2 regions of the Neorhizobium petrolearium genome follow, and region 2 is predicted to be linked to the other one. Evidence: predicted binding sites of a transcription regulator. Region 2 holds the regulator's gene; the other holds the start of a gene.
What was found. The regulator LexA, encoded in region 2, represses DNA repair genes until DNA is damaged. The targets are predictions, from matches to a motif close to TGTTCNNNNTGTGTTCNG.
Positions count from the first base shown of each region.

Region 1: uvrA (excinuclease ABC subunit UvrA) is a predicted target of LexA. The motif match lies at 4,673-4,690, and genes of this name have one in related genera.

Region 1 is NZ_CP123000.1:1,915,215-1,924,191, reverse strand. Features, by position in the region: gene gyrA (DNA gyrase subunit A) at 1-1,846, opposite strand, end outside; gene QEO92_RS09800 (MarC family protein) at 2,073-2,702, shown strand; gene QEO92_RS09795 (HPP family protein) at 2,780-3,952, shown strand; gene QEO92_RS09790 (single-stranded DNA-binding protein) at 4,019-4,561, opposite strand; gene uvrA (excinuclease ABC subunit UvrA) at 4,811-7,732, shown strand; gene QEO92_RS09780 (DUF72 domain-containing protein) at 7,756-8,568, shown strand; gene QEO92_RS09775 (NAD(P)H-hydrate dehydratase) at 8,565-8,977, opposite strand, start outside.
Region 2 is NZ_CP123000.1:1,683,104-1,692,080, forward strand. Features, by position in the region: gene fabZ (3-hydroxyacyl-ACP dehydratase FabZ) at 1-433, shown strand, start outside; gene lpxA (acyl-ACP--UDP-N-acetylglucosamine O-acyltransferase) at 430-1,245, shown strand; gene QEO92_RS08710 (LpxI family protein) at 1,252-2,142, shown strand; gene lpxB (lipid-A-disaccharide synthase) at 2,139-3,317, shown strand; gene gltA (citrate synthase) at 3,348-4,637, opposite strand; gene QEO92_RS08725 (ComEC/Rec2 family competence protein) at 5,149-7,422, shown strand; gene lexA (transcriptional repressor LexA) at 7,403-8,125, opposite strand; gene QEO92_RS08735 (VOC family protein) at 8,325-8,977, shown strand, end outside.

The DNA.
Region 1 (8,977 bases), 230 kb from region 2:
TGCCGCGCGACTGCGGCGTACCGATCGGCAGGCGCCAGACCTTTTCCTTGTAGACGATGCCGCGCGAAGAGAAGAACAGCACCGGCGTGTGCGTGTTTGCAACGAACAGGCGGGTGACGAAATCCTCATCACGCGTCGCCATGCCGGAACGGCCCTTGCCGCCGCGGCGCTGGGCGCGATAGGTGCCGAGCGGCACGCGCTTGATGTAACCGAGATGCGAAACGGTGACGACCATGTCTTCACGGGCGATGAGATCCTCATCGTCCATATCCGGACCGCCTTCGAGAATCTCGGTGCGCCGCGGCGTGCCAAATTCGTCACGGACTGCGGCGAGTTCGTCCTTGACGATCTGCTGGATGCGAAGACGTGACGACAGGATTTCGAGATAGTCGCTGATCTCGACACCGATCTTGTTCAACTCGTCGCCGATTTCATCGCGGCCCAGAGCCGTCAAGCGCGCAAGACGCAGTTCGAGAATTGCGCGAGCCTGCTCTTCCGACAGGTTATAGGTGCCGTCATCATTGATCTTATGGCGCGGATCATCGATCAGGCGGATCAGCGCCTCGACATCGTGAGCCGGCCAGCGGCGGGTCATCAACTGTTCGCGCGCCGTCTGCGGATCGGGCGCACGGCGGATCAGCAAAATGATCTCGTCGATATTGGCAACCGCAATCGCGAGCCCCACCAAGACGTGCGCACGCTCGCGCGCCTTACGCAGCAGGTATTTCGTGCGCCGGCTCACCACCTCCTCGCGGAAGGACACGAAGGCCTTCAGCATGTCGATGAGCGCGAGTTGTTCAGGCTTGCCGCCGTTCAGCGCCACCATGTTGCAGCCGAAAGAGGTCTGCAGCGGCGTATAGCGATAAAGCTGATTGAGGATCACATCCGCATTGGCGTCGCGCTTCAGCTCGACCACCACGCGGTAACCCTGGCGGTCTGATTCATCGCGCAGGTCGGAAATGCCCTCGATGCGCTTTTCCCGCACGAGTTCGCCGATCTTCTCGACCATCGATGCCTTGTTCACCTGATAGGGAACCTCGGTGATGATGATCTGCTCGCGGTCGCCCCGCATCGGTTCGATCGTGGCGCGTCCGCGCATGATGACCGAGCCGCGGCCCGTCTCATAGGCCGACTTGATGCCGGAACGGCCGAGGATAAGGGCGCCGGTCGGGAAGTCCGGACCGGGAATGATCTCCATCAGCTCCGGCAGCTCGATCGCCGGATTGTCGATCATGGCAATGCAGCCATTGATGACTTCCGAGAGGTTGTGCGGCGGTATGTTGGTCGCCATGCCGACGGCGATGCCGCCGGCACCATTGACCAGAAGGTTCGGAAACTTCGCCGGCAGCACGACGGGTTCCGAGAGCGTGCCGTCGTAGTTGTCGCGGAAATCGACCGTCTCCTTGTCGAGGTCGTCGAGGAGGGAATGGGCAGCCTTTTCAAGGCGACATTCGGTATAGCGTTCGGCCGCCGGCGGGTCGCCGTCGATCGAACCAAAATTGCCCTGGCCGTCGATCAGCGGCAGGCGGAGCGACCAGTCCTGCGCCATACGGGCGAGCGCATCATAGATCGCCAGGTTGCCGTGCGGATGGTATTTACCCATCACGTCCCCGGTGACACGGGCGCATTTGACGTATTTCTTGTTCCAGTCGATCCCCAGTTCCGACATGCCATAGAGGATGCGCCGGTGAACCGGTTTCAGTCCGTCTCGGACGTCCGGGAGAGCGCGGCTGACGATCACACTCATGGCGTAATCGAGATAGGACCGCTGCATCTCCTCCATGATGGAAATGGGTTCGATGCCTGGAGGCAGCTTTCCGCCGCCGGGTGTGCTTTGCTCAGTCAAATCGGATCACGATCTCTGTTCGGAATCAGTTGGTTGTTTATAGCGGAAAGCGGTTCCGAGCGCCAATTTCCACCGTGGTTTTGAACAGCTTTTGCGGTGTTTTCCGGGCATTGTACAAGACATAGCACCTCATTTTCGAAAACCCGTTGCAGGCTTCCCTAAACCGCGCGCCTGTCCTAACAATCTTCGCATGCGACTGCAAGGATGCAGCCTGACAGGAGAGGATATGGCCACCCCGGATATGCTGGTCAATGCACTGACCACGATGCTTGTGACACTCGATCCACCGGGGCTTGCGCCGGTCTTCCTGGGACTGACCGTCGGCATGACTGCGCTCCAAAGGCGGCATGTGGCGCTTCGGGGATCGCTGATTGCGTTCGGCATCCTGGCCGTCTTCGCTCTCTTCGGCTCGGGCGTGCTCGGCATCCTGGGGATTTCGATCGGCGCCTTTCGTATTGCCGGCGGCCTGCTTCTCTTCTGGATATCCTTCGAGATGGTCTTCGAAAGACGCCAGGAGCGGAAGGAAAAGACCTCTCAGGCGGCAATCACCATCGACCATATCCACAATATCGCGGTCTTTCCGCTCGCCCTGCCGCTGATCGCCGGGCCAGGCGCCATTTCCGCGACCGTGCTGCTTGCCGGAACATTCCCCGGCCCACTTGACCGCGCCCTGCTGATCGGTGTCATCGGCTTGATCATGCTGCTGGTCTACGTCACCCTGCTGATCGCAGAACGTCTCGACCGTTTTCTTGGCGTCACCGGCCGGGCGATCCTCACCCGCCTGCTGGGCGTCATCCTCGCCGCCCTGTCCGTCCAGTTCATCGTGGACGGCGTGCGTTCGGCTTTTCATCTATAGAGCCCGCGACAAAGCGCCGTTTTCTGCTAAAAGCGCTCGCCAACCGGAATGCCATCAATCGGAATCGAAAGTCCATCATGCAACGCACCCTACGCCGGCTTCTGCCCGAAGCCAGCCCCATCAGTACGAGGGAAAGACTGCGCGCCGCTCTCGGCGCTCTGACGGGAATTCTGGTCACGGGGATGATCGGAGGCCTGGCCTTGCGGGCCGACGCATCGCTTCCGGCCCTGATTGCGCCGATGGGAGCCTCGGCCGTCCTGCTCTTTGCCGTGCCGTCCAGCCCGCTCGCCCAGCCCTGGTCGATCCTCTGCGGCAATACTGTTGCAGCGCTGGTCGGCGTGACCGCCGCCTTGCTCATCAATGATCTGTTCGTAGCATCAGCGGCTGCGATCGGTATCGCGATCGCTCTCATGATGACCTTCCGCTGCCTGCATCCGCCGAGCGGTGCGATCGCACTTACCGCCGTACTCGGCGGGCCGGCCATCCATGAACTTGGATACGGCTTTGTCCTCTGGCCGGTCGCAGGCAATTCGCTGGCCCTGCTCGTGCTTGCCCTGATCTTCAACAACCTGACGGGACGCCCCTACCCTCACGCGATCAAGCCGCCCACGACTGATCACGGCACCGCCGATCCCGCTCCCGTTCAGCGCATCGGCTTCACGTCAGAGGACCTCGACGAGGTGCTGAAGGAATATGACGAATTTCTCGATATCGACCGCGACGATCTCGAAACCATCCTGCGGCGAACGGAATTGCGCTCCTATCGCCGCCGCGCCGTCCATCTCGATTGTGCCAGCATCATGTCCCGCGACGTCGTCGCAGTCGCGCCCGACAACTCGCTGAAGGAAGCGCATGACCTGATGCGCGCCCATCATTTCAAGGCCCTGCCCGTTACCAATGACAAAGCCGAGGTCGTCGGCATCGTTACGCAGACCGATTTCCTCGACAAGGCGAACTGGACCAAAGGACGGCCCAGGATCGGCTTCGGCCAACGCCTGCGCCTGGTGCTTTCCGGCAAAAGCGCGCCCAGCGACACGATCAAGGACATCATGACTGCACCCGTCAGAACCGTTAGTCCCGACACGCCCGTTGCCGATGCCATCGTCATCTTTGCCGAGGAAGGACTGCACTACCTGCCGGTCACCCGGAGCAATAATAAACTCGTGGGGATATTATCACAGTCGGATGTCCTGGTGGCGATGCTCGCCGACGGAGCAACCCAAGACGCCGATATGCGTCTAAGCGCCTGAAATGAAACAGAGCGCTCAGGCATCAATCCCTGCAGGTGTTGATGAAAGTCGAGGAAATCCTCGATTCTAGAACGGGATATCGTCGTCGAGATCGCGCGAGAAATTCCCGCCTGCCGGCTGCTGGCTGCCACCACGAGCCGGGCCGCCCGACGGCCGGCCATAATCATCGCCACCACCGAAGTCACCGCCGCCGTAGTCGTTCCCGACGCGATTGTTACCGCCGCCACCGTAACCACCTCGATCGCCACCGCCCTCACCCCGACCATCGAGCATGGTGAGCGTCGAATTGAAACCCTGCAGCACCACTTCCGTCGTATAACGGTCGTTGCCGCTCTGGTCCTGCCATTTGCGGGTCTGCAACTGGCCTTCGATATAAAGCTTGGCGCCCTTCTTCACATACTGCTCGACAACCTTGCAGAGGCCTTCGTTGAAGACGACGACATTGTGCCATTCGGTCTTTTCCCGGCGCTCGCCGGAATTCCGGTCGCGCCAGGTCTCGGAGGTCGCAATGCGCAGGTTGGCGATCGGCCGGCCATCCTGTGTGCGGCGAATTTCCGGATCGGCCCCGACATTCCCCACCAGAATGACCTTGTTCACGCTACCAGCCATAACTCTTCACCTCGTCTCTGCCGCATCCCGCGGACTTAAAACCAATCATGACACTTTAGCCCATCGGCCTCACTCATTGGGCGCCGATGATTTTTAATCCACAGGCAAATTTGTTCTTTATTTGTTCTATTTTATTCCTATAGTGCTGTCAACCGACTCGAAATGGCGCTGCATTGCAGCAAGTTTCCGTCTCGACAGCGACGGATCAATCACTACATAAGGACCTTCGATCCTCCCGAGAGCATGAAGATGAGTGAACTCAAAACCATTTCAATACGTGGTGCGCGCGAGCACAATTTGAAGGGCATCGATCTCGACCTGCCGCGCAATTCGCTGATCGTCATGACCGGGCTTTCCGGCTCGGGCAAGTCTTCGCTTGCCTTCGACACGATCTATGCCGAGGGTCAGCGGCGCTATGTCGAGAGCCTTTCGGCCTATGCACGCCAGTTCCTGGAAATGATGCAGAAGCCGGACGTCGACCAGATCGACGGGCTTTCGCCGGCGATCTCAATCGAACAGAAAACGACCTCGCGCAATCCCCGTTCGACGGTCGGCACGGTCACCGAGATCTACGATTATATGCGCCTGCTCTTCGCACGCGTCGGCGTGCCCTATTCGCCGGCTACGGGCCTGCCGATCGAGAGCCAGACGGTCAGCCAGATGGTCGACCGCATCCTCTCCTTCGAAGAAGGAACGCGCCTTTATATCCTGGCGCCGATGATCCGCGGACGTAAGGGCGAGTACAAGAAGGAACTCGCCGATCTGATGAAAAAGGGTTTCCAGCGCGTCAAGGTCGACGGGCAGTTCTACGAAATCGCCGACGTCCCGGCGCTCGACAAGAAATACAAGCACGATATCGACGTGGTCGTCGATCGCCTGGTGGTCCGCTCCGACATCTCGGCGCGCCTGGCGGACAGCCTTGAAACCTCGCTGAAACTGGCCGACGGACTGGCGGTCGCCGAATTCGCCGACAAGCCTCTGCCGCCGGAGGAGACTTCGGCCGGCGGATCCGCCAACAAGTCCCTCAACGAAACGCACGAACGGGTGCTGTTCTCTGAAAAATTCGCCTGCCCCGTTTCCGGATTTACCATTTCGGAAATCGAGCCGCGGCTGTTTTCGTTCAACAATCCCTTTGGTGCCTGCCCGACCTGCGATGGTCTCGGCTCGCAGCAAAAGGTGGATGAAGCGCTGATCGTGCCGGAGCCGGCCCGGACGCTGCGCGATGGCGCGATTGCTCCCTGGGCGAAATCCACCTCGCCCTATTACAACCAGACGCTCGAAGCGCTTGGCAAGGTTTTCGGCTTCAAGCTCTCCTGCCGCTGGAACGAGCTCTCGGAAGAGGCGCAAAGGGCGATCCTGCACGGGACCGAGGAGAAGATCGAATTCCATTATGCCGACGGCGCCCGCTCCTACAAGACTGTGAAGACTTTCGAAGGCATCGTGCCGAATCTCGAGCGCCGCTGGAAGGAAACCGATTCCGCATGGGCGCGTGAGGATATCGAGCGCTACATGTCCGCCGCTCCCTGCCCCGCCTGCAACGGCTATCGCCTGAAGCCGGAAGCACTCGCCGTCAAGATCCACAAGCTGCATATCGGCGAAGTCACCGAGATGTCGATCAGGGTGGCGCGCGACTGGTTCGAAGCGCTGCCGGAACACCTGAACGCCAAGCAGAACGAGATCGCGGTGAGAATTCTCAAGGAAATTCGCGAGCGCCTGCGCTTCCTGAACGATGTGGGCCTCGATTACCTGAGCTTGTCGCGCAATTCCGGCACATTGTCAGGCGGCGAAAGCCAACGCATCCGGCTTGCCTCGCAGATCGGTTCGGGCCTGACCGGCGTGCTTTATGTGCTCGACGAGCCGTCGATCGGCCTACACCAGCGCGACAACGCGCGCCTTCTCGACACGCTGAAGCACCTCAGGGATATCGGCAACACGGTGATCGTCGTCGAGCATGACGAAGACGCTATCCTGACGGCGGATTATGTGGTCGACATCGGCCCGGCCGCCGGCATCCACGGCGGCACGGTGGTGGCTCAAGGCGCACCGGCCGAGATCATGGCCAATCCAAAATCCCTGACCGGCAAATATCTTTCCGGCGAGCTCGGCGTGCCGGTGCCCTCCGAGCGCAGAAAGCCAAAAAAGGGCAAGGAAATCAAGGTTTTTGGCGCACGCGGCAACAATCTCAGGAATGTTACAGCTGCCATTCCGCTTGGCGTCTTTACGGCGGTGACCGGCGTTTCGGGCGGCGGCAAGTCCACGTTCCTGATCGAGACGCTTTACAAGGCGGCCGCACGCCGCATCATGGGCGCCCGCGAGATCCCTGCCGAGCACGACCGGATCGACGGTTTCGAATTCATCGACAAGGTGATCGATATCGACCAGTCGCCGATCGGACGGACGCCGCGCTCCAACCCGGCGACCTATACCGGCGCCTTCACGCCGATCCGCGACTGGTTTGCGGGCCTGCCGGAAGCAAAAGCGCGCGGCTATCAACCGGGCCGTTTTTCGTTCAACGTCAAGGGTGGGCGGTGCGAGGCCTGTCAGGGCGACGGCGTCATCAAGATCGAGATGCACTTCCTGCCGGACGTCTATGTCACCTGCGACGTCTGCCATGGCAAGCGCTACAATCGCGAGACCCTGGACGTCACCTTCAAGGGAAAGTCGATCGCCGACGTGCTCGACATGACGGTCGAAGAAGGCGTCGAGTTCTTCTCCGCGGTGCCTGCGGTGCGCGACAAGCTGCAGTCGCTCTTCGATGTGGGCCTCGGCTATATCAAGGTTGGTCAGCAGGCCAATACGCTTTCGGGTGGCGAGGCGCAGCGCGTCAAGCTAGCCAAGGAACTGTCGAAGCGCTCGACCGGCCGCACGCTCTATATCCTCGACGAGCCGACGACCGGCCTGCATTTCCACGACGTCGCCAAGCTCCTGGAAATGCTGCACGAACTGGTGAACCAGGGCAATTCCGTGGTGGTGATCGAGCACAATCTCGAAGTCATCAAGACGGCGGACTGGATTATCGATATCGGTCCGGAAGGCGGCACGGGCGGCGGCGAGATCGTCGCGGCAGGTACGCCGGAACAGATCGTCAGGGAAAAGCGGTCCTATACCGGGCAATTCCTGAAGGAACTGCTGGATCGGCGACCGGCAAAAAAGGTGGAAGCGGCGGAGTAAACATCCGCATTGGGAGGATGTGAATGACTAAAGCCGGCATTATCCGCACGGGCATCGGTGGATGGACTTTCGAACCCTGGGAGGGCACGTTTTATCCCGACAAGCTGCCGAAGAAGAAGCAGCTCGAATATGCCGCGAGCAAGCTCGCGGTCATCGAGGTCAACGGCACCTATTACGGCTCCCAGAAGCCGGAGACCTTTGCGAAATGGGCGGCCGACGTGCCGGACGGTTTTATCTTTTCGCTGAAGGCAAGCCGGTTCACCACCAACCGCAAGGTTCTCGCGGAGGCCGGGGAATCGATCGAGAAGTTCCTAGGTCAGGGGCTGACGGAACTCGGCGATCATCTCGGGCCGCTGCTGTGGCAGTTCGCGCCGACGAAGAAATTCGAGCCGGATGATTTCGAGGCCTTCCTGAAACTTCTGCCGAACAAGCTCGACGGCCTGAAGCTGGCACATGTGGTCGAAGTTCGTCACGACACATTCAAGGTACCGGAATTCGTGGCGCTGCTTGCGAAATACAACATCGCTCCCGTCTGCGCCGATCATTTCGACTATCCGATGATCGCCGATGTCACTGCGGACTTCGTCTATGCACGCCTGCAAAAAGGGTCAGACGAGATCAAGACCTGCTATGCGGAAGAGGATATGAAGGCCTGGGCGAAAAGGTTGGAGACCTGGGCCGAGGGTGACGTGCCGGACGACCTGCCGCTGGTCGACGACAAGCACAGGCCGAAGAAGGAGCCACGCGACGTTTTCGCCTTCTTCATCCATGAAGGCAAGGTGAATGCGCCTTATGGTGCGATGGCGATGCGCGAACTCCTGGAAAGTCGCGGCTAGGGATCTGGCCAGACGCCGGCGTGGTCGGCGAGATCCTCGGCCGTCATGCTCCTGCCTACCCGCTTTGCAGCTTCGCCATGAAAATAGACGGCGGCTGCCGCCGCGTCGAAGGCCGGCATTCCTTGGGCGAAGAGTGCGCCGATCATGCCGGCGAGAACGTCGCCGGAGCCGGCAGTGGCGAGCGACGGCGGTCCGTTCGTGTCGATGTAGGCGCGGCCGTCCGGCGCCGCGATCACCGTGTCGGCGCCTTTGTAGACGATTGCCGCATGAGCACGTTCGGCGGCTTTCACCGCCTTTTCCACCTTGCTCAGGTTTTCGTCGGCGGCCAAATCCGGGAAGAGGCGCGAGAACTCGCCCTCATGCGGCGTCAGCGCAAGATGGGTATTGCCGTCGGCAAAGGCGTCGAACA
Region 2 (8,977 bases):
GGCCGACATTCAGGAAATCATGAAGCTGCTGCCGCACCGCTATCCTTTCCTGCTGGTCGACAAGATCATTGAGATCGATGGCGACAATTCCGCTATCGGCATCAAGAACGTAACCGCCAGCGAGCCGCATTTCACCGGCCATTTCCCTGATCGGCCGATCATGCCGGGCGTGCTGTTGATCGAGGGCATGGCTCAGACTGCCGGCGCCATATGTGCGCGGAAGGAAGGCGAGGGCGGCTACCTCGTCTATTTCATGACCATCGACAACGCCCGTTTCCGCAAGCCGGTCGTGCCGGGTGATCGGGTCGAATACCATGTCATCAAGCAGAAGCAGCGCGGCAATATCTGGAAATTCCATTGTGACGCCAAGGTCGATGGCGCGCTTGTTGCGGAAGCCGATATCGGCGCGATGATGCGTAAGGGCGGCGAATGAGCAAGATCGCTGCCAGCGCGCGCATCCATCCGCTTGCGGTGGTCGAAGACGGCGCCGTCATCGGCGAGAATGTCATCGTCGGCCCGTTCTCGCATGTCGGTCCGCGCGTCGTGCTGAAGGATGGCGTTGAGCTGATTTCCCATGCGGTCGTCACCGGCAATACGGAGATCGGCCGCAATTGCCGCATTTTTCCGATGGCGGTGATTGGCGGGGTTTCGCAAAGTCTTCATGAGGCCGGCGAGAGTTCCTCGCTGACGGTCGGCGATAACTGCACCATTCGCGAAGGCGTCACGATGAACTGCGGCACCGTCGGCGGTGGCGGCAAGACCGTTGTCGGCAACAATTGCCTGTTTCTCGCAAATTCCCATGTCGCCCATGATTGCCAGCTCGGCAACGATATCATCATGTCCAACAATGTCATGTTGGCGGGGCATGTGTATGTGGCGGATCGCGCCATCCTCGGCGGCGGCTGCGCCGTGCACCAGTTCACCCGCATCGGCCGCCAGGCCTTTATCGGCGGGCTTTCGGCCGTGAACTACGATGTCATTCCCTATGGCATGCTGAACGGCAATCCGGGCGTGCTCGGCGGGTTGAACGTGGTCGGCATGACGCGCGCCGGCATCGAGCGTTCGACCATCCACGCGGTGCGACGCGCCTTCAAGCAGATCTTCGAAGGCGAGGGCAATATCCGCACCAATGCGGCGGCGATCCGTGATGAATATGCCGACTGCAAGGAAGTGATCGAGATTCTTGATTTCATAGCGGCCGACAGCGACCGCGCTCTCTCTTCTCCCTTCCGCGGCAAGGGCTGATCTGCCGTGCCGGGCCTTGCGCCGAAGGGCCGGCTGGCGATCATCGCCGGAAACGGATTCCTGCCGGTCCACCTGGCGGAGGCCGCACGTGTGACTGGTGAAAATCCCTTTATCATTCCGCTGCGCAACGAGTCCGATCAGCGGTTTGACGGCTTCGAGACTGCCACGGCCAGCATTGCCGACATCGTCGGCTTCGACCGGATTTTCCGTGAGAAAGGCATCGATCGCGTCGTGCTTTCCGGCGGGGTTACCCGGCGGCCGGACTGGCGCGACATTCGCCCCAATTGGAAGGCGCTGCGCAAGCTGCCGCAACTGGTCCGCACACTGGTCTCCGGCGGCGACGACGCGCTGCTGCAGGCGGCGATCGGTATTATCGAGGCGCAGGGTTGCCGGGTGATCGGCGCGCATGAGATCGCTCCCGGGTTGCTGGCGAGAACCGGGCCGCTTGGCGCCCACAAGCCTTCCGAAGAGGACTGTCGCGATATCGAAATGGCTTCGGAGGCGGCCCGGCGCTTAGGCGAACTCGATATCGGACAGGGCGCGGTGAGTGTCGGCGGCCGCGTGGTTGCGCTCGAAGGTGTGGAGGGCACGGACCGCATGCTGGAGCGAGTCGCCACCTTGCGCTCCGAGGGACGTATTTCAGCACGTCGAAAAGGAGTGCTGGTCAAACTCTGCAAACCGCAGCAGGATATGCGCGCAGATCTTCCCGCAATTGGCCCTTCGACCGTCGAGAATGCGGTGAAGGCCGGGCTCGCAGGCATCGCTGTGGAGGCCGGACGTGCGTTGGTACTGGAGGAGGAGACGATGATCGCTGCCGCGGATGCCGCGGGCATTTTCGTCTTCGGCATCGACCTTGGTCTCTCGAATTTCGGCTCGCTGAATGGAGGATTGTCATGAGCAGGGCCTTGAAGGTCGGTGTTGTCGCCGGCGAAGTCTCCGGCGATCTTTTGGGTGGCGATCTGATAGCGGCGCTGAAGGCGGCCCATGACGGACCGGTCGAGTTGATCGGCGTCGGTGGTGATGCGCTGGCGGCGCAGGGCCTGGCCTCGCTTTTCGACTTTTCCGAACTGTCGATCATGGGCCTCACCCAGGTGCTGGCCCGCCTGCCGAACCTGATTGGAAGGATCAACCAGACGGCCGCGGCGATCGTCGCCGCCAGGCCGGATGTGTTGGTCGTCATCGACAGCCCGGATTTCACCCATCGAGTCGCGAAGAAGGTGCGCGCGGCTCTGCCCGATCTGCCGATCATCGACTATGTCTGCCCGAGCGTTTGGGCGTGGAAGGAATATCGCGCCACGGCGATGCTCGCCTATGTCGACCACGTGTTGGCCGTGCTGCCCTTCGAACCGGAGGCGATGAAGCGGCTCGGCGGTCCCGAGACGACATTCGTCGGCCATCGGCTTACCGACGATCCGTCGCTGCTCAAGGTGCGCGGCATTCGCGCCGAGCGTCCCGCGAAGGTAAAGCATGAGGAGAAAACCATCCTGCTTCTGCCGGGCTCGCGGTCGGCCGAGATCAAGGCGCTGCTGCCGGTGTTCGGCGAAGCGGCACGGGAATTCGTCGCGCGCAACGGCAAGGCACGCTTCCTGCTGCCGACCGTACCGCGCCAGGAAAAACTGGTGCGCGAACTGGCGGCAGCCCTTCCGGTCAAGCCCGAGATCACCGTCGACGCGGAGAGCAAATGGGCAGCCTTCGCGGAAGCCGATGCGGCGATTGCCGCCTCCGGCACCGTCATCCTCGAACTCGCCCTCTCGAACGTGCCCGTGGTCTCGGCCTACAAGGCGGACTGGCTGATCACGCTGATGTCGAAGCGGATCAAGATCTGGTCGGGCGCGCTACCGAACCTGATTGCCGATTATCCCGTGGTGCCGGAATATATCAACGAAGTGGTGCGGCCAGGCAGCCTTTGCCGCTGGGCGGAGCGGCTGTCCAGCAATACCACGCAGCGGTATGCCATGATGGAAGGTTTCGATCTGACCTGGCAGCGCCTGCAGGTGCCTGTACCCCCAGGCGAAGCAGCGGCCGGCGTCGTTCTCGAAATTCTGGACAAGAAAAAACCCGGCCATCTTTGACCGGGTTTTTCATTTCGAATTTGGCTTCGATCAGCGCTTGGAGATCGGCAGGTAGTCCCGCATCGGCTCGCCGGTGTAGAGCTGGCGGGGGCGACCGATGCGCTGCTGCGGATCTTCGATCATCTCGGCCCACTGGGCGATCCAGCCGACGGTACGGGCAAGCGCGAAGAGGACGGTGAACATCGTGGTGGGGAAGCCCATCGCCTTCAGCGTGATGCCCGAATAGAAGTCGATGTTCGGGTAGAGCTTCTTCTCGATGAAATATTCGTCGGTAAGCGCGATGCGCTCCAGCTCCATGGCGACCTGCAGCAGCGGATCGTCCTTGTGGCCGAGCTCGCCGAGAACTTCGTGCGTCGTCTTCTGCATGATCTTGGCGCGCGGATCGTAGTTCTTGTAGACGCGGTGGCCGAAACCCATCAGACGGAACGGATCGTTCTTGTCCTTGGCGCGGGCGATATATTCCGGGATGCGGTCGACCGTGCCGATTTCCGTCAGCATGTTGAGTGCCGCTTCGTTGGCGCCGCCATGGGCCGGGCCCCAAAGGCAGGCGATGCCGGCCGCGATGCAGGCGAACGGGTTGGCGCCGGAGGAACCTGCGAGGCGGACCGTCGAGGTCGATGCGTTCTGTTCATGGTCCGCATGCAGGATGAAGATGCGGTCCATGGCGCGCGACAGCACCGGATTGACGACATATTCTTCGCACGGAACGGCAAAGCACATGCGCAGGAAGTTCGACGCATAGTCCAGGTTGTTCTGCGGATAAACGAAGGGCTGGCCGATGTGGTATTTGTAGGCCATCGCGGCAAGGGTCGGCATCTTGGCGATCATGCGCAGCGAAGCGACCATGCGCTGATGCGGATCGGTGATGTCGGTCGAGTCGTGGTAGAAGGCGGAAAGTGCGCCGACGCAGCCACACATGACGGCCATCGGATGAGCGTCGCGGCGGAAGCCGGTGAAGAAGCGGCTCATCTGCTCGTGCACCATCGTGTGATGCGTGACGCGATAGTCGAAGTCCTTCTTCTGGGCGGCGGTGGGCAGTTCGCCGTAGAGAAGCAGGTAGCAGGTTTCCAGGAAATCGCCGTGCTCGGCGAGCTGCTCGATCGGATAGCCGCGATGCAGCAGGATGCCTTCGTCGCCATCGATATAGGTGATCTTGGATTCGCAAGATGCTGTCGAAGTGAAGCCCGGATCGTAGGTGAAGGTACCGGTCTGCTTGTAGAGGGAACCGATGTCGATTACGTCCGGACCGATGGAGCCCGACTTGATCGGCAGATCGACTTGTCTGTCGCCGACTACCACGTTTGCGCTTTTATCCGTCATGCTGATCCTCCAACCTTTTGGCGGCGTGGCGCCCAAAAAGCGTCACAAGAATTAAGCGTCCGATGCTTTGCTATATGATCCGAAAGCTGATGCCAAGCAGTCGTTGGTAGCATTTTGTGCAGCGCGAAAGAATATTAGGCAACCGCTTTTGCTTGGGCTTCCAACTTGTTGTTGCAACCCGGTTCAGGTCTCTGGGATTGCTGAAGTTTCCCGGGCAGTTGACGGGAGGGCGGGAAACGCGCAGGTTGCATCGTCGCATGATTTGGCGACGGGGCGGGCTTAGCGTTTCATGTCGGAAGACACTGCGTTTCCGAAGCTGATCAAGACGGGGCGGCCGGCAACCAGGCCGATGGATTTCGCGTTCGGCGAAGACGCATCCCGATCGGTGGACCAGGGGCATCTTTCTGAGCTTTCTCCAGCGTTCGAACGAAGGTCGGTGGCGCATCCGGGGAGGGCGCTTCCGCATCGTATATCCGTGGGTTTGAAGCGCCTGTGGCGCAATGCGCCGTCCATGATCTTGGAAGAGGAGGCGCATGGGCATGGCTTCCTCTTCGTTCCCGTTGTCGTCGGTGCAGGGGCCGCATGCTGGTTCTCCTTGCCGCAAGATCCGGCTTTTCTGCCGTTTTTTGTGGCTTTTCTCGCATGCACCGTAATTGCCGCCATAACGCGTCACCAATTCGGCATGCCACGTATCATCCCGGTCGCCGCCGCACTCTTTCTCGGCGGCATGATGCTCGCGGAGCTGGAAACATGGAGGCAAAGTACAGTCGTTCTCGATTCGCCGGTGACGACCGAACTGACCGGCGTGGTCGAGCGGCGGGAAATCGATGCGAATGGACGCTGGCGCTATTTAGTCCGCGTCGGACGGACGGCCAATCCCGAGATCCGACGCCCGCCGGAGCGGGTGTCGCTGCTTGCCAGGGCGCGGCACGAATCTGCGGGAACCGGCGAGACGATCAGCAGCCGGGTACGCATATCGCCGCCTTCGGGGCCTGCGCTGCCGGGGCTTAACGATTTCGCCTTCTCTTCTTATTTCGATGGTATCGGCGCCGTCGGCTTTTTCTATGGAGTGCCGAATAAGGAGGCAGGCCCGGCGTTGCCGCGAGCCTGGATTGCAGAATTCGAAAGCGGGCTTTTTGATCTGCGCAGCGCCATTGCAAGCCATATTCGCGAAACGGTGCCGGGCGATGCGGGCGCCTTCGCAGCCGCGATCGTGACCGACGAACGCCGGGCTATTTCCAAGGAGACCACCGAGGCGCTCCGGCTTTCCGGACTTGCCCATATCGTCGCGATCTCCGGGCTGAACATGGCGCTTGCCGCCGGCATCTTCTTCGTCGGCGTCCGCACTGTCCTTTCGTTTTTTCCCGGGTTTGCCCAGGCCTATCCGGTGAAGAAGATCGCTGCCGCCGGCGCGCTCGTGATGGCGACCGCCTATTACCTGATTTCCGGCTTCGGTGTTTCGGCCGAGCGGGCGTATATCATGATGGCGGTCATGCTTGTCGCAGTCTTCTTCGACCGACCGTCGATCAGCTTGCGCAACGTGGCGCTTTCGGCCCTGATCATTATCGCCGTTTCGCCCTCGGAAATCCTGGGGCCCAGCTTCCAGATGTCCTTTGCGGCTACCGCAGCGCTGGTCGCCGGTTATGCGCTCTGGAAAAATCGATCGAAAAAGCACGATCCGGAACCGCTGCAAATTCGTCACCCTGTGGTGACGCCGGTACTGGCTTCCTGGAAATTCATTGCGGGCATTCTTGCCACGACCCTGATCGGCAGCACGTCGACGGCGATCTTTTCGGTCGAGCATTTCCATCGGATTGCGACCTACGGCGGTCTGGCGGCAAACCTCGCCGCCATGCCGATCATTTCTTTCGTGGTCATGCCGGCCGGACTTGTCGGCATGCTGCTCGTACCGTTCGGGCTCGATGCGCCTTTCCTGAAGCTCATGGGTCTCGGCCTGGAAGCGGTGATCTCCATAGCAAGACATGTCGCGGCCTGGGGCGGCGACGCCGGTATCGGCCGTCAGCATCCCTGGTTCCTGCCTGTCTCCACGGCCGGTTTTCTTCTGCTGACACTTTTGAGAAGCAGGCTTCGGCTGGTCGGCATTCCGCTCGTTGCCGCCGCATTGCTGTTCTCCTGGCACGAACGATCGAAGCCCCTGCCGGATATTCTCGTTTCCGAGGACGGAACGATGATTGCCCTGATAGGCAGGGAAGGCATTGCCACCAACCGCACCCGTCCGCCCGATTTCATCTACGGCCAGTGGAAACGGGCACTTCTCCTGGGCGATCCTATAAAACCGGACGTGTCATCAGCAGGAGACAAACCGCCCGATGGGAAATCTGAGGAGCGCCGCGAGCTGACGCAGGCCGAAATCGAAGCAGTGCGGTCCCGCATCAGGCAGGTGCCTGCCGGTCATTTCGTTTGCGAGCCGCGTGTCTTTTGCGGGGTGAAAACTTCCGGAGGCACCATGATAGCCTCCGTCGAAGACAGCCGTTATGCCGGTGCGGCCTGCGATGCTGCCCATATCATCATCGCCCCGCGCGCCCGTTTCGATCATTGCCGCTCCGGCGCATTGATGATCAACGGCAATGCTTTGCGAAAGACTGGTGCGCTCGAAATTTCCCTGCACGGCGCAGCCGACATCCGGCAATGGACTATTCGCCCCGCCATGGCCGGCCATGACCGCCCCTGGAGCAGGCATCGCCACTATGACTGGCGGAACAAGACGTTCGCCTCGGCGCTCCCGGAACCGCTCCGGCAATTGATCAATGGTAGCGGCGGATGAGGCCGACCAGCTTGCCCTGAACCTTTACCCGGTCGGGCGGGAATATCCGTGTTTCGTAGGCCGGGTTCGCGGCTTCCAGCGCGATCGAGGCGCCACGGCGGCGGAAGCGCTTCAGCGTCGCTTCCTCCTCGTCCACCAGCGCCACGATGATGTCTCCCGGATTGGCGGTGTTGCTGTTGCGGATGATCACCGTGTCGCCGTCCAGGATGCCGGCCTCGATCATCGAATCACCCTTGACCTCCAGCGCGTAATGTTCGCCGGAACCAAGCATCTCGGCGGGCACTGCGATATCATGCGTGTTGTTCTGGATCGCCGAGATGGGCACGCCGGCGGCGATGCGGCCCATGACGGGAACCGTGGTGGCGTTGGAGAGATCGTCGTTGGCTGCGGGCTTGGCCGGAGCGGCAGCGACCGGCTGCGGCTTGCCGAGGCTGCCCTCGATAACACTCGGCGAGAAGCCGCGGCGTGGCTGCAGGCTCGACTGATAGGCTTCCGGCAGCTTGATGACTTCAAGGGCACGTGCCCGGTTCGGCAGGCGGCGGATGAAGCCGCGCTCCTCCAGTGCGGTGATCAGCCGGTGGATGCCGGACTTCGACGCGAGGTCGAGCGCGTCCTTCATTTCGTCGAAGGAGGGCGGCACGCCGGATTCCTTCATGCGTTCGTGAATGAACAGAAGCAATTCCTGCTGTTTGCGCGTGAGCATATTTGGCACCTTGAGAGTCGGAAACAAATCAAGAACATACACTATATGTTCCATATGTGTTCCGCAAGTCCCTAAATTTTCGTGAAGTATGATGATTTTTCTTCATGGATGTCTGCAACATATCTCTTCCGACACCACTTGCTCGAAGCCGATCCGCTGCCAATGTAGTGCTGCGATTCCGGATTCTGGGGGCTCTCGCGTGAATGCTAGACTAATCGATCATCTCGTTCTGCCGGTGGCGGACCTTGCCGTCGCGCGTTCACGACTGGCAGAACTCGGATTTACAGTTGCGCCGGAGGCCTTTCATCCTTTCGGCACGGCCAATGCCTGCGTGTTTTTCTCGGATGGGGCCTATCTGGAGCCGCTGGCGATCGCCAACCGGCGTCAGGCGGCAGCCGCGGCCAAGCGCGGCAATGTCTTCACCGCCCGGGATCTCGCCTTCCGCAAGGCGCGTAACAGGCAGGGCTTTTCGGCCCTCGCGGTTGCCACGGGCGATGCGGCAGCCGATCACGCGCGTTTCAGGCTGCGCGGGATTTCCGCGGGCGATATCCTGGAATTCTCCCGCGGCGTGAAGATGCCGGATGGTTCCGAGACTGAGGCAAGCTTCCGGCTGGCCTTTGCGGGAGACGAGCGTGCGCCGGACTTCTTCTTGTTCTCCGCACAGCGGATCAATCCCCTGCCGGCCGATCGAGGCGAACTGGAACGCCATTCCAATACGGTGACCGGCTTGAGCGAGATCGTTCTTTCGGCCGCATCGCCCGGCGATTTTGCGCCTCTGCTCGAAGAGGTGCTGCTTGCGAAAGCCGGGATCGAAGCTGCGGCCGTGGAGCTTGTCGCTTCGAACACACGCAT